4 regions of the Sphingobium sp. TKS genome follow, and region 1 is predicted to be linked to each of the others. Evidence: riboswitches for the same ligand, from Rfam matches in the RefSeq annotation. Region 1 holds a riboswitch; each other region holds the start of a gene.

Region 1 (2,196 bases):
ACGCCCGATTGATCGGAAAGGTCAAAGCCCCCGGGGTGGGTGACAGCAAGGCATCGCAGATCGACCGTGCATCGGGCGAGACGCTTTCCCGCACGCCGCTGGCGAGCGCCCGCGCCGTATCGTCGAACCCTTCCGGCTCGACCGCATAGATCGCCACGCCGGGCTGCCGCGCTTTCACCACCGTCGCGATCCCCGACACCATGCCGCCGCCGCCGCAATTGACGAGGATCTGCCCGATCTTCGCGCCCCATTCGGCCGCCTGCTCCATTATCTCCAGCCCGATCGTCCCTTGCCCCGCCATGATGAAGGGATCGTCGAAGGACGGCACCAACACCGCGCCGCGCTCGGTCGCCAGCGTCGTCGCGATCTCCTCCCGGTTTTCGGTGAAACGGTCATAGGCGACGATTTCCGCGCCCAGCGCCCGCGTATTGGCCGTCTTGATGGCGGGCGCGTCGGCTGGCATCACGATCGTCGCCGCGATCCCCAGCAGCCGCGCGGCAAAGGCCACCCCCTGCGCATGATTGCCCGACGACCAGGCGACGACCCCCGCCTTGCGCTCCGCCGCGCTCAATCGCGCCAGCCGGTTATAGGCGCCACGGAATTTGAACGAACCGCTGTGCTGCGCGCCCTCGAACTTCACCAGCACCCGCCGTCCGCAGCGCTCGTTCAGCACCGCATTCTCCAGCAGCGGCGTGCGGATCGCCGCCGGCGCGATGATCCGCGCGGCGTCCTCGACATCGGCGGCGCTAATGGCGAACGGCATGCAATCTCCCTCCGTGGCCGCCTCTTGGCATGGCCAATGCTTTCCCTTATGGCGCGGGGCGCGGGCGGGGCAAACCCCGTACGCAAAGAAGATCGCGCCGGTGCCCGAAAGGGCTGAAAACGGGAATGTGGTGCGGACGGGAAACCGTCCTATTCCGCGGCTGTCCCTGCAACTGTAAGCGGTGAGCGCGATGCATTTCGGTCGAACGACCGGCCACTGGGCGACAAGTCCGGGAAGGCGTGCATCGCTGCATTGACCCGCGAGCCAGGAGACCTGCCGGCGCATGGTCGCTCTTGCCCTGGCCCAGGGGTTGGCCATGGCACGGTGTTTTCCGTCTGAGCGACGAAGCGGCGCAGGGCCGCATCGGTGCGGGGGGAGGGCATTGGCGTCGACTTCCCCCAGTTCCGACCGCGCGAGCGGATGCCCTGAGCCATGAAGTCGCAGCGGCGCTCAGGGAAACAGATATAATGTTGAAAGCCACCATCTCTCTTGCGGCTCTGCTCGCCGCCACGCCCGCGCTCGCGGAGGATGAGATCATCGTCACCGCGCTGGGCATCGAGCAGCCCCGCGACGAAGTCGGCCAGGCCGTCACCGTCATCGACGCCGAAACCATCCAAACGCGCCAGAGCGTGAGCGTCGCAGACCTGCTCGCCACCACGCCCGGCGTCCGCTTCAACCGGGCCGATGCGGTCGGCGGCGTCACCGGCATTTCGCTGCGCGGCGCGGAAACGACCCAGACGCTGGTGCTGATCGACGGGGTGAAGGTCAACGATCCCAGCAGCATTGGCGATGCCTATGATTTCGGCAATCTGCTGGTCGGCAACATCCGCCGGATCGAGGTGCTGCGCGGTTCCAACTCGGTGGTCTATGGCAGCCAGGCGATCGGCGGCGTCGTCAACATCATGACCGGCACGCCCGCCGAAGGATTCGCGGCCAACGCGTCGGTCGATTATGGCTATAGCGATACACTGAATGCCAAGGCGGATGTTTCGGGCACCAGCGGCATCGCATCGGGCGGCCTTGGCGTCGCCTATTTCCGCACGGACGGCATCTCCGCCGAGGCTGGCGACGCGGAAAAGGACGGTTATGAGAATATCGCCGCCAACGCCAAGTTGAAGCTCGACTTCAGCGATGCCTTGAGCCTCGACCTGCGCGGCTATTATATCCATGCCGATCTCGACACGGATCTCTTTTCTTTCCCCCCGATAGACCGGACCGCCACCAGCACGCTTGATCAATATGTCGGCTATGCTGGCCTGAACCTCAGGCTGTTCGATGGCAAGCTGACCAATCGCGCGGCGGTGACATGGTCCCGCAACGATCGCGACTACACCTCCATTTTCGGCCCTTATGGCTATTCGGGCACGAATCTGCGTTTCGAATATGAAGGCGTTTATCAGCCGGTCGAACAGGTGACGCTGGTGTTCGGCTAT
Region 2 (2,196 bases), on a different replicon from region 1:
AGGCCGAGTCCGGCCATGCCCCGAATCGCAATCTGGATTTCCGTCGGCATCGTGCAGCCTCTTCCCCTATCGCGGAGGCACGTGCAACGGTCAGCGCTCTTGATCCCGGGCAGCGGAACCGCGGCGGTTGGGCATGGCGAGACAGAGGCGGATGAGAGTGGTGACATAGGACGTTGGCCAACATGGCCATAATATCCGCCAGAGGCGCCGCCGTTCCATCGGGAGCGCCAAGCGGCGCGAGAGACACCCAGCGCGGGCGGCTCAGCGGTCGTTGGTGTCGGAAGGGATGTGCGCGATCAACCTGTTGACCCGCATATCGTTTTCCGCCGTGCAGGCGAACAGCCGACAGATCCAGTCCATCCAGCGCGTCAGAATAGCCATGACCCTCTCCCTTATTTTGTCGGATGATAGCAGTTTGGGGAGGTGAAGAGAAGTCTAACCATGGTAGCGCCGCCGCATATTTCCGTGCCGCGGCGTCAGGAAAGACCATGCCTTTCTACCCCCCTTGCGATGGGACGACGGGGTCTTTATCAGCATCGGCGCGACAGGTTCCCCGAAAGGGGATGAAAAGGGAAGTCGGGTGGAAGGCTCGCGCTGCCCCTGCAACTGTAAGCGGCGAGCGATCCGGCCATCACGCCATTGGGACAAGGTTCCGAGAAGGCGGCCGGGAAGCATCGACCCGTGAGCCAGGAGACCTGCCTGACGCAGTCGTTCTTCGACCGGACAGGGTGCGCCGGCCGAACGGGGTTTTCCCTCGCGAAGCGACAGCCATCGCCTTGCCGGCGTGATCGAGCAGGGGGGAGTTTTGTCGCCTGTCCGGTGTCGGCCTGTCCTCCTCTGCCTGGTTTCCTGGCCGGGCATTTGCCGTCGGGCTGGAGGAAGCGGAATGACTGATATGTGGAGCTGTCGCTGATGTTGCGGGCCGTCGGGCGCGGGGCGTCGGTGGTGGTCTGTTCGACCTGCCGTCTGTCGGCGGAGAGCAGGGAGGATGAGTATGGTCGGCGTGGCGGCGCATTGCTGACCGAGGCGCTCCAAAAAATGCAGGAGAGCGACCCCGCCTATGCGGCGGTCGCGGTGCAGGACATGCCCTGCCTCTTCGCCTGCCAGCGCCATTGCACGGTGCATATCCGGGGAACCGGCAAGATCGGCTATGTGCTGGGCGACTTCACGCCGGACGAGGAGGCCGCCCGCGCCATATTGGATTATGCGGTGCGCCATGCCGCAAGCGAGGAGGGCGTGGTGCGCTATGCCGACTGGCCGCAGGGGGTGAAGGGGCATTTCATCGTCCGTACGCCGCCCGAAGGCTTCGTCTGCTCATGATCCGTTTCGATGATCGTGCGGCCTTTGCCGCCGCGCTGGCGGATTTGCCCGTGCGGGACGAAAGCGCCGTCGCAGCGGCGGCGGCGCGGCAGGCGGTGCTGACGAAGCCCGCCGGATCGCTGGGGCGGCTGGAAGAGATCGCCCTGTTCATGGCGGGCTGGCAGGGCCGGGAGCGGCCCCGGGCCGAGCGCATCCGCGCCGCGATCTTCGCGGGCAATCATGGCGTGGCGGCGCGGGGGGTCAGCGCCTTCCCGGCAGAGGTCACGGCCCAGATGGTCGCGAATTTCCGCCATGGCGGCGCGGCGATCAATGCTTTGGCGCAAGCCTGCGGCGCGGAGCTGACCGTGGTGGCGCTCGATCTGGAACGGCCGACTGGAGACATTTGCGTCGAAGCGGCGATGAGCGAGGCGGACTGCCTTGCCGCGATCAATGCCGGGGCGGCGGCGGTCGAACCAGGCCTCGACCTGCTGCTGCTGGGCGAGATGGGCATTGCCAACAGCACGCCAGCGGCGGCGCTTTGCGCGCAGGCCTTTGGCGGCGCGGCGGCGCATTGGGTCGGGCGCGGCACGGGCGTGGACGGCGATGGACTGGCGCGCAAGGCCGAAGCGGTGGCGCAGGCGCTGGCCCTGCACGGGGCGCATTGCGCCGACGCGTTCGAAACGCTGCGGCGGCTGGGCGGGCGCGAGATCGCGGCGCTGGCCGGTGCGGTGCTGGCGGCGCGGATGCTGCGCGTGCCGGTGATGCTGGACGGCTTCATCGGCTGCGCGGCGGTCACTCCGCTGGCGAAGGACAGTCCGGTGATCGTCGGCCATTGCCTGGCGGCGCATATGTCGGCCGAGGCGGGGCATGAGCGCCTGCTGGCGGCGCTGGCGCTGG
Region 3 (2,196 bases), on a different replicon from region 1:
ATATCGTCCTGCGCTACGACTATCTGCCGGTCGAAGAGGTGCTGGAAGCCGTGACCGCCAGAAGCGAAATGAAACACGTCCTCATCACCGGCCGCAACGCGCCCGAAGCGCTGATCGAGGCGGCCGATCTCGTCACCGAAATGACCCTTGTCAAACATCCCTTCCGCAGCGGCGTGAAGGCTCAGCCAGGAATCGAATTCTGACACACACTGCCTTCGACATCGCCGCTTTCGAGGAATTGGTGCACCTGCGTCGCGACGTGCGCCATTTTCTGACCGATCCGCTGGATGAACATGAGGTCGAACGACTCCTCGCCCTCGCGCACAGCGCTCCCTCGGTGGGGCTGTCGCAACCCTGGCGCTTCGTCCGGATCGCCACGCCCGCCTTGCGCGAAGATCTCGCCGTCCATGTCGACGCCCAGATCATCAAGGCGGGCAAGATTTATGAAGGCGATGAAGACAGGCTCTACCGCAGCCTGAAACTGCACGGTCTGCGCGAGGCGCCGGTGCTGTTCGCCGTCTATTGCGACGAAGGCACCGAAACCGGCCATAAGCTGGGCGCTATCACCATGCCGGAGGCACGCCGCTATAGCTGCGTGATGGCGATTCACACGGTCTGGCTGGCCGCCCGCACGCGTGGCATCGGCATGGGATGGGTGTCGATCCTGGATCGTCCCACAGTCGATGCGATGCTGGAGATTCCGGAAAATTGGCGCTGCCTCGGCCTGCTGTGCCTCGGCTATCCGGTGAGCGAGGAAGCGACGCCGGAACTGGAACGGCGCGGCTGGGAGCATCGCACCGATTGGCATTCCGCGATCGTGACTCGCTGACCATTCCCCTCCCGCCCGCGTAAGGGAGCAAATTCTCCCCACTTCCCTTTCCCCCACTCTGCGCGTATGAACCGCATCCGGAGCGGGCATATGTTCGCTCCATCGATCGCGTCGGTGCCCCGCAAGGGGCTTAAATGGGAACGCGGTGCGGGATGAAACTCCCTAATCCGTGGCTGTCCCTGCAACTGTGAGCGGCGAGCAAGGCAAGGACCGGCCAACCCCCATCAACCCGGGACGGCCAGCCACTGGAGCAATCCGGGAAGGCCCCCTGCCAAGGCTATGACCCGCAAGCCAGGAGACCTGCCGAACGCAAAGGTCGCTCTAGCCATGACCCAGGGGATGGTCGCGGCTCGGTTTTCCGCACGAGCGACGGATAAGCGGCTGGGGAAGCATCCTCCAGTCGTCGTTGCGACGTGGGAGGTGAAGTCCGGTGCCAGACGCGCAGAGCGCATCATCCGCCGCCATTCGCGGCTGGTGTCCGACGGCATGGCGCCCGATGATGGCGGGCGATGGCCTGCTCGTGCGCGTGCGCCCTCCGTTCGGCCGCATGACGGTGGCCCAGGCTATCGGCCTCAGCGATGCCGTCCGCCGCCACGGCAACGGCCAGATCAACCTCACCAACCGCGCCGCGCTTCAGGTCCGGGGCGTGACGGAACAAAGCCACCCCGCATTGCTCGGGCAGCTTGTCGCACTCGGCCTCACCGATCCTGATCCGGCCCGCGAGGCGCGCCGCAATTTCCTGCTCGCTCCCGACTGGTCCGCCGGAGACGGCACGGAAAACATCGCCCAAAATCTGCTTGCCCGTCTCGACGACCTGCCCGACCTTCCTCCCAAGATCGGCATTGCCATCGACACCGGCCCTGCTCCCTGCCTGACCCTCGTACCGGCCGATTTCCGTTTCGAACGCAGCTCAGCCGGCACCCTGCTGCTCCGCGCCGAAGGACACGCCCTCGGCACGCCCACCACTGCGGAAACGGCCGTCCAGGACCTGATCGCGCTCACCCGCTGGTTCCTCGCAACAGACGGAGCCACCTCCGGCCGCATGGCGCGGCACAAAGCCTCGCTGCCAGCACATCCCAAGGTCGCTCCCGCTGCGGCACGCCCGATTCCGCAGCTTCTCACCCAGGCTCCCGGTCCCTTTCACGGCATCCCCTTCGGGCGGCTCGACGCCGACGGCCTCACCGCTCTGGCCGGACAGCAAGGCGTTGTCGCGCTGCGCCTTACCCCATGGCGCGGCCTGATTCTCGAAGGCGGCACGACCAGCCCCGATCACGCCTTCACCGACCCGTTGCTCCGCATCGACGCATGTCCCGGCGCACCAGCCTGTCCGCAGGCCAGCGTCGCGACCCGCGGCCTCGCCACCCGGC
Region 4 (2,196 bases), on a different replicon from region 1:
CGGGCCGGCTGTTCGAGCCGGAGGCCCGCCAGACCCTCGCCCAGGCCGAACGCGCCGCCCAGATCGCCCGCATGGCGCAGCGGGCCGAGATCGGTCATCTTGGCCTTGCCTTCACCACGTCCGGCCCCTTCGTGCCCCCTGTGGCGCGCGCGCTCTACCGCTTCCGCCAAACCTATCCCAATGTCGAGCTGATCCTGCGCGAACAGGGCCGTGACGAGCAGGTCGAAAGCGTCGGTAGTCGACAGCTCGATCTCGGCATCGTGCGCAACTACGAGCCGCCGGTCCTGCCCGAAGGCATGGTGTCGCGATGCCTGCTCACGGAAGAGATGGTGCTGGCCCTGCGCACCGATCATCCGCTGGCGCTGCGGTCGGCCCCGCCCAGCATTGCGGACCTGGCCGACGAACCGCTGGTGCTGTACGGCGCGCCCAATGGCGCGGGCTTTACCGAGCATTTCTTCGCCCTGTGCGAGAAGGCGGGCTTCGCACCCAAAATCTCCCATGAGGCCCGCAGCCTCGCGACCCTTTTTGGACTGGTCGCGGCGGGCTTCGGCCCCACTGTGATCGCTCAGTCCATGGCGCGGCTGCACGTCGACAATGTGATCCACCGTGCTTTCGACGTGCCGGTCATGAGTTCGCTCTGGCTGATCCACAATGAGGATTTGTCGCCGACCGGCCAGGCCTTCCTCAAGACCCTGCTCGAAGAACGCATGGCGGCGGAGACCGGAACGGCGCCTGAGCCGGCATAGCGCGTCGCCCCCTTCCAATTCTCCACGCCAGCCTCTATGCAGTCCGGCGAAAGCCAGCCTCGGCCAGCTTTCACTGATCGCGCCGGTGCCCTCCCAAGGGGCTTAATAGGGAATGCGGTGATGAATCCGCGGCTGTCCCTGCAACTGTAAGCGGTGAGCGAGACGCATATCGATTCTTCGGACCGCCGGAGAATCAGCCACTGGGCCGGACGCTAAATCCTGCGAGGCCTGGGAAGGCCATGCGTCGAGCCGAGACCCGTGAGCCAGGAAACCTGCCTGCGTCTGGTCGCTCTTGCCTTGGTCCAGGGGATGGCCGCGGCACGGTACTCCGTCTGAGCGACGCTTTACGCAGCGGGAGCTGCTGTCCGCATGCCGGGCGCAAGCGCGTCCGTCCGGCATGAAGGCAGGTCCCGTCCGGTTTCGCTGACGCCGACGGGGGATCGCCCTGATGAGACCTGTTTTGAATGCACTGGCCCGTTCCAGCCCGATGGAATCGGCCGGCCTGCTGCGCCGCCGTGCCACGGCCATGTTCGCCGCGCTGATCGCCGCCAATCTGGCCGCATGGGCATGGGCCTTCACGATCTTCGCGGGCGATACGGTCATGCTGGGCACAGCGCTGCTGGCCTGGAGCCTGGGCCTGCGCCATGCGGTTGATGCCGACCATATCGCCGCCATCGACAATGTGACCCGTAAATTGATGCAGGACGGCCAGCGCCCACTGACCGTCGGCTTCTGGTTCGCCATCGGTCATAGCGGCATCGTTCTGATCGCCGCCGTCACCATCGCCATTGCCGCCAATGCTCTGAGCCGTGTCGAAGCGGCGGGCGCGATCGGCGGCACCATTGCAACAATCGCCTCCGCGACCTTCCTTTTCACCATCGCCGCGATGAACCTGATCATCCTGAGATCGGTTCTCAAGACCTTCAATCATGTTCGCAACGGTGGGCTCTATATCGATGAAGATATGGATATCCTGCTTGGTTCACGTGGTTTTCTGGCCCGTATCTTCCGCCCGCTTTTCCGGCTGATAACGCGGAGCTGGCATATGGCCCCGCTCGGCTTTCTCTTCGGGCTTGGCTTCGACACTGCCACCGAAGTCGCGATCCTCGGCCTGTCGGCTGGCCAGGCGGCGAGCGGCCTTTCGATATCGACCGTCCTCATTTTCCCGCTGCTCTTCGCGGTGGGCATGGCGCTGATCGACACGGCGGACGGCGCGCTGATGATGGGCGCCTATCAATGGGCCTTCGTGAAGCCGATCCGCAAGCTCTATTACAACATCACCATCACGCTGGTGTCCGCCTTGGTCGCGCTGCTCATCGGCGGGATCGAGGCTGCGGCGCTGCTGGGCGACAAGCTGGGCCTGACCGGCGGCATCTGGACACTTGCCGCCGACCTTGGCGAACATTTCAACAGCCTGGGTTTCTTCATCATCGGCCTGTTCGCTGCCTGC

What was found. Region 1 has a riboswitch for cobalamin ahead of K426_RS06185 (TonB-dependent receptor plug domain-containing protein). Riboswitches for the same ligand answer to the same signal wherever they lie in the genome.
Region 2: it holds a riboswitch for cobalamin, as region 1 does, so the genes downstream of both, K426_RS22465 (DUF1636 domain-containing protein) here and K426_RS06185 (TonB-dependent receptor plug domain-containing protein) in region 1, are expected to answer to the same signal.
Region 3: it holds a riboswitch for cobalamin, as region 1 does, so the genes downstream of both, K426_RS22330 (cobalamin biosynthesis protein CobG) here and K426_RS06185 (TonB-dependent receptor plug domain-containing protein) in region 1, are expected to answer to the same signal.
Region 4: it holds a riboswitch for cobalamin, as region 1 does, so the genes downstream of both, K426_RS22305 (HoxN/HupN/NixA family nickel/cobalt transporter) here and K426_RS06185 (TonB-dependent receptor plug domain-containing protein) in region 1, are expected to answer to the same signal.

What each region holds. Positions count from the first base shown of each region.
Region 1 is NZ_CP005083.1:1,231,918-1,234,113, forward strand. It holds gene K426_RS06180 (threonine ammonia-lyase) at 1-763, opposite strand, end outside; cobalamin riboswitch at 845-1,058, shown strand; gene K426_RS06185 (TonB-dependent receptor plug domain-containing protein) at 1,231-2,196, shown strand, end outside.
Region 2 is NZ_CP005084.1:346,361-348,556, reverse strand. It holds cobalamin riboswitch at 530-717, shown strand; gene K426_RS22465 (DUF1636 domain-containing protein) at 913-1,320, shown strand; gene cobT (nicotinate-nucleotide--dimethylbenzimidazole phosphoribosyltransferase) at 1,317-2,196, shown strand, end outside.
Region 3 is NZ_CP005084.1:317,157-319,352, forward strand. It holds gene cobO (cob(I)yrinic acid a,c-diamide adenosyltransferase) at 1-203, shown strand, start outside; gene bluB (5,6-dimethylbenzimidazole synthase) at 260-829, shown strand; cobalamin riboswitch at 925-1,152, shown strand; gene K426_RS22330 (cobalamin biosynthesis protein CobG) at 1,326-2,196, shown strand, end outside.
Region 4 is NZ_CP005084.1:309,704-311,899, forward strand. It holds gene K426_RS22300 (LysR substrate-binding domain-containing protein) at 1-746, shown strand, start outside; cobalamin riboswitch at 813-1,040, shown strand; gene K426_RS22305 (HoxN/HupN/NixA family nickel/cobalt transporter) at 1,195-2,196, shown strand, end outside.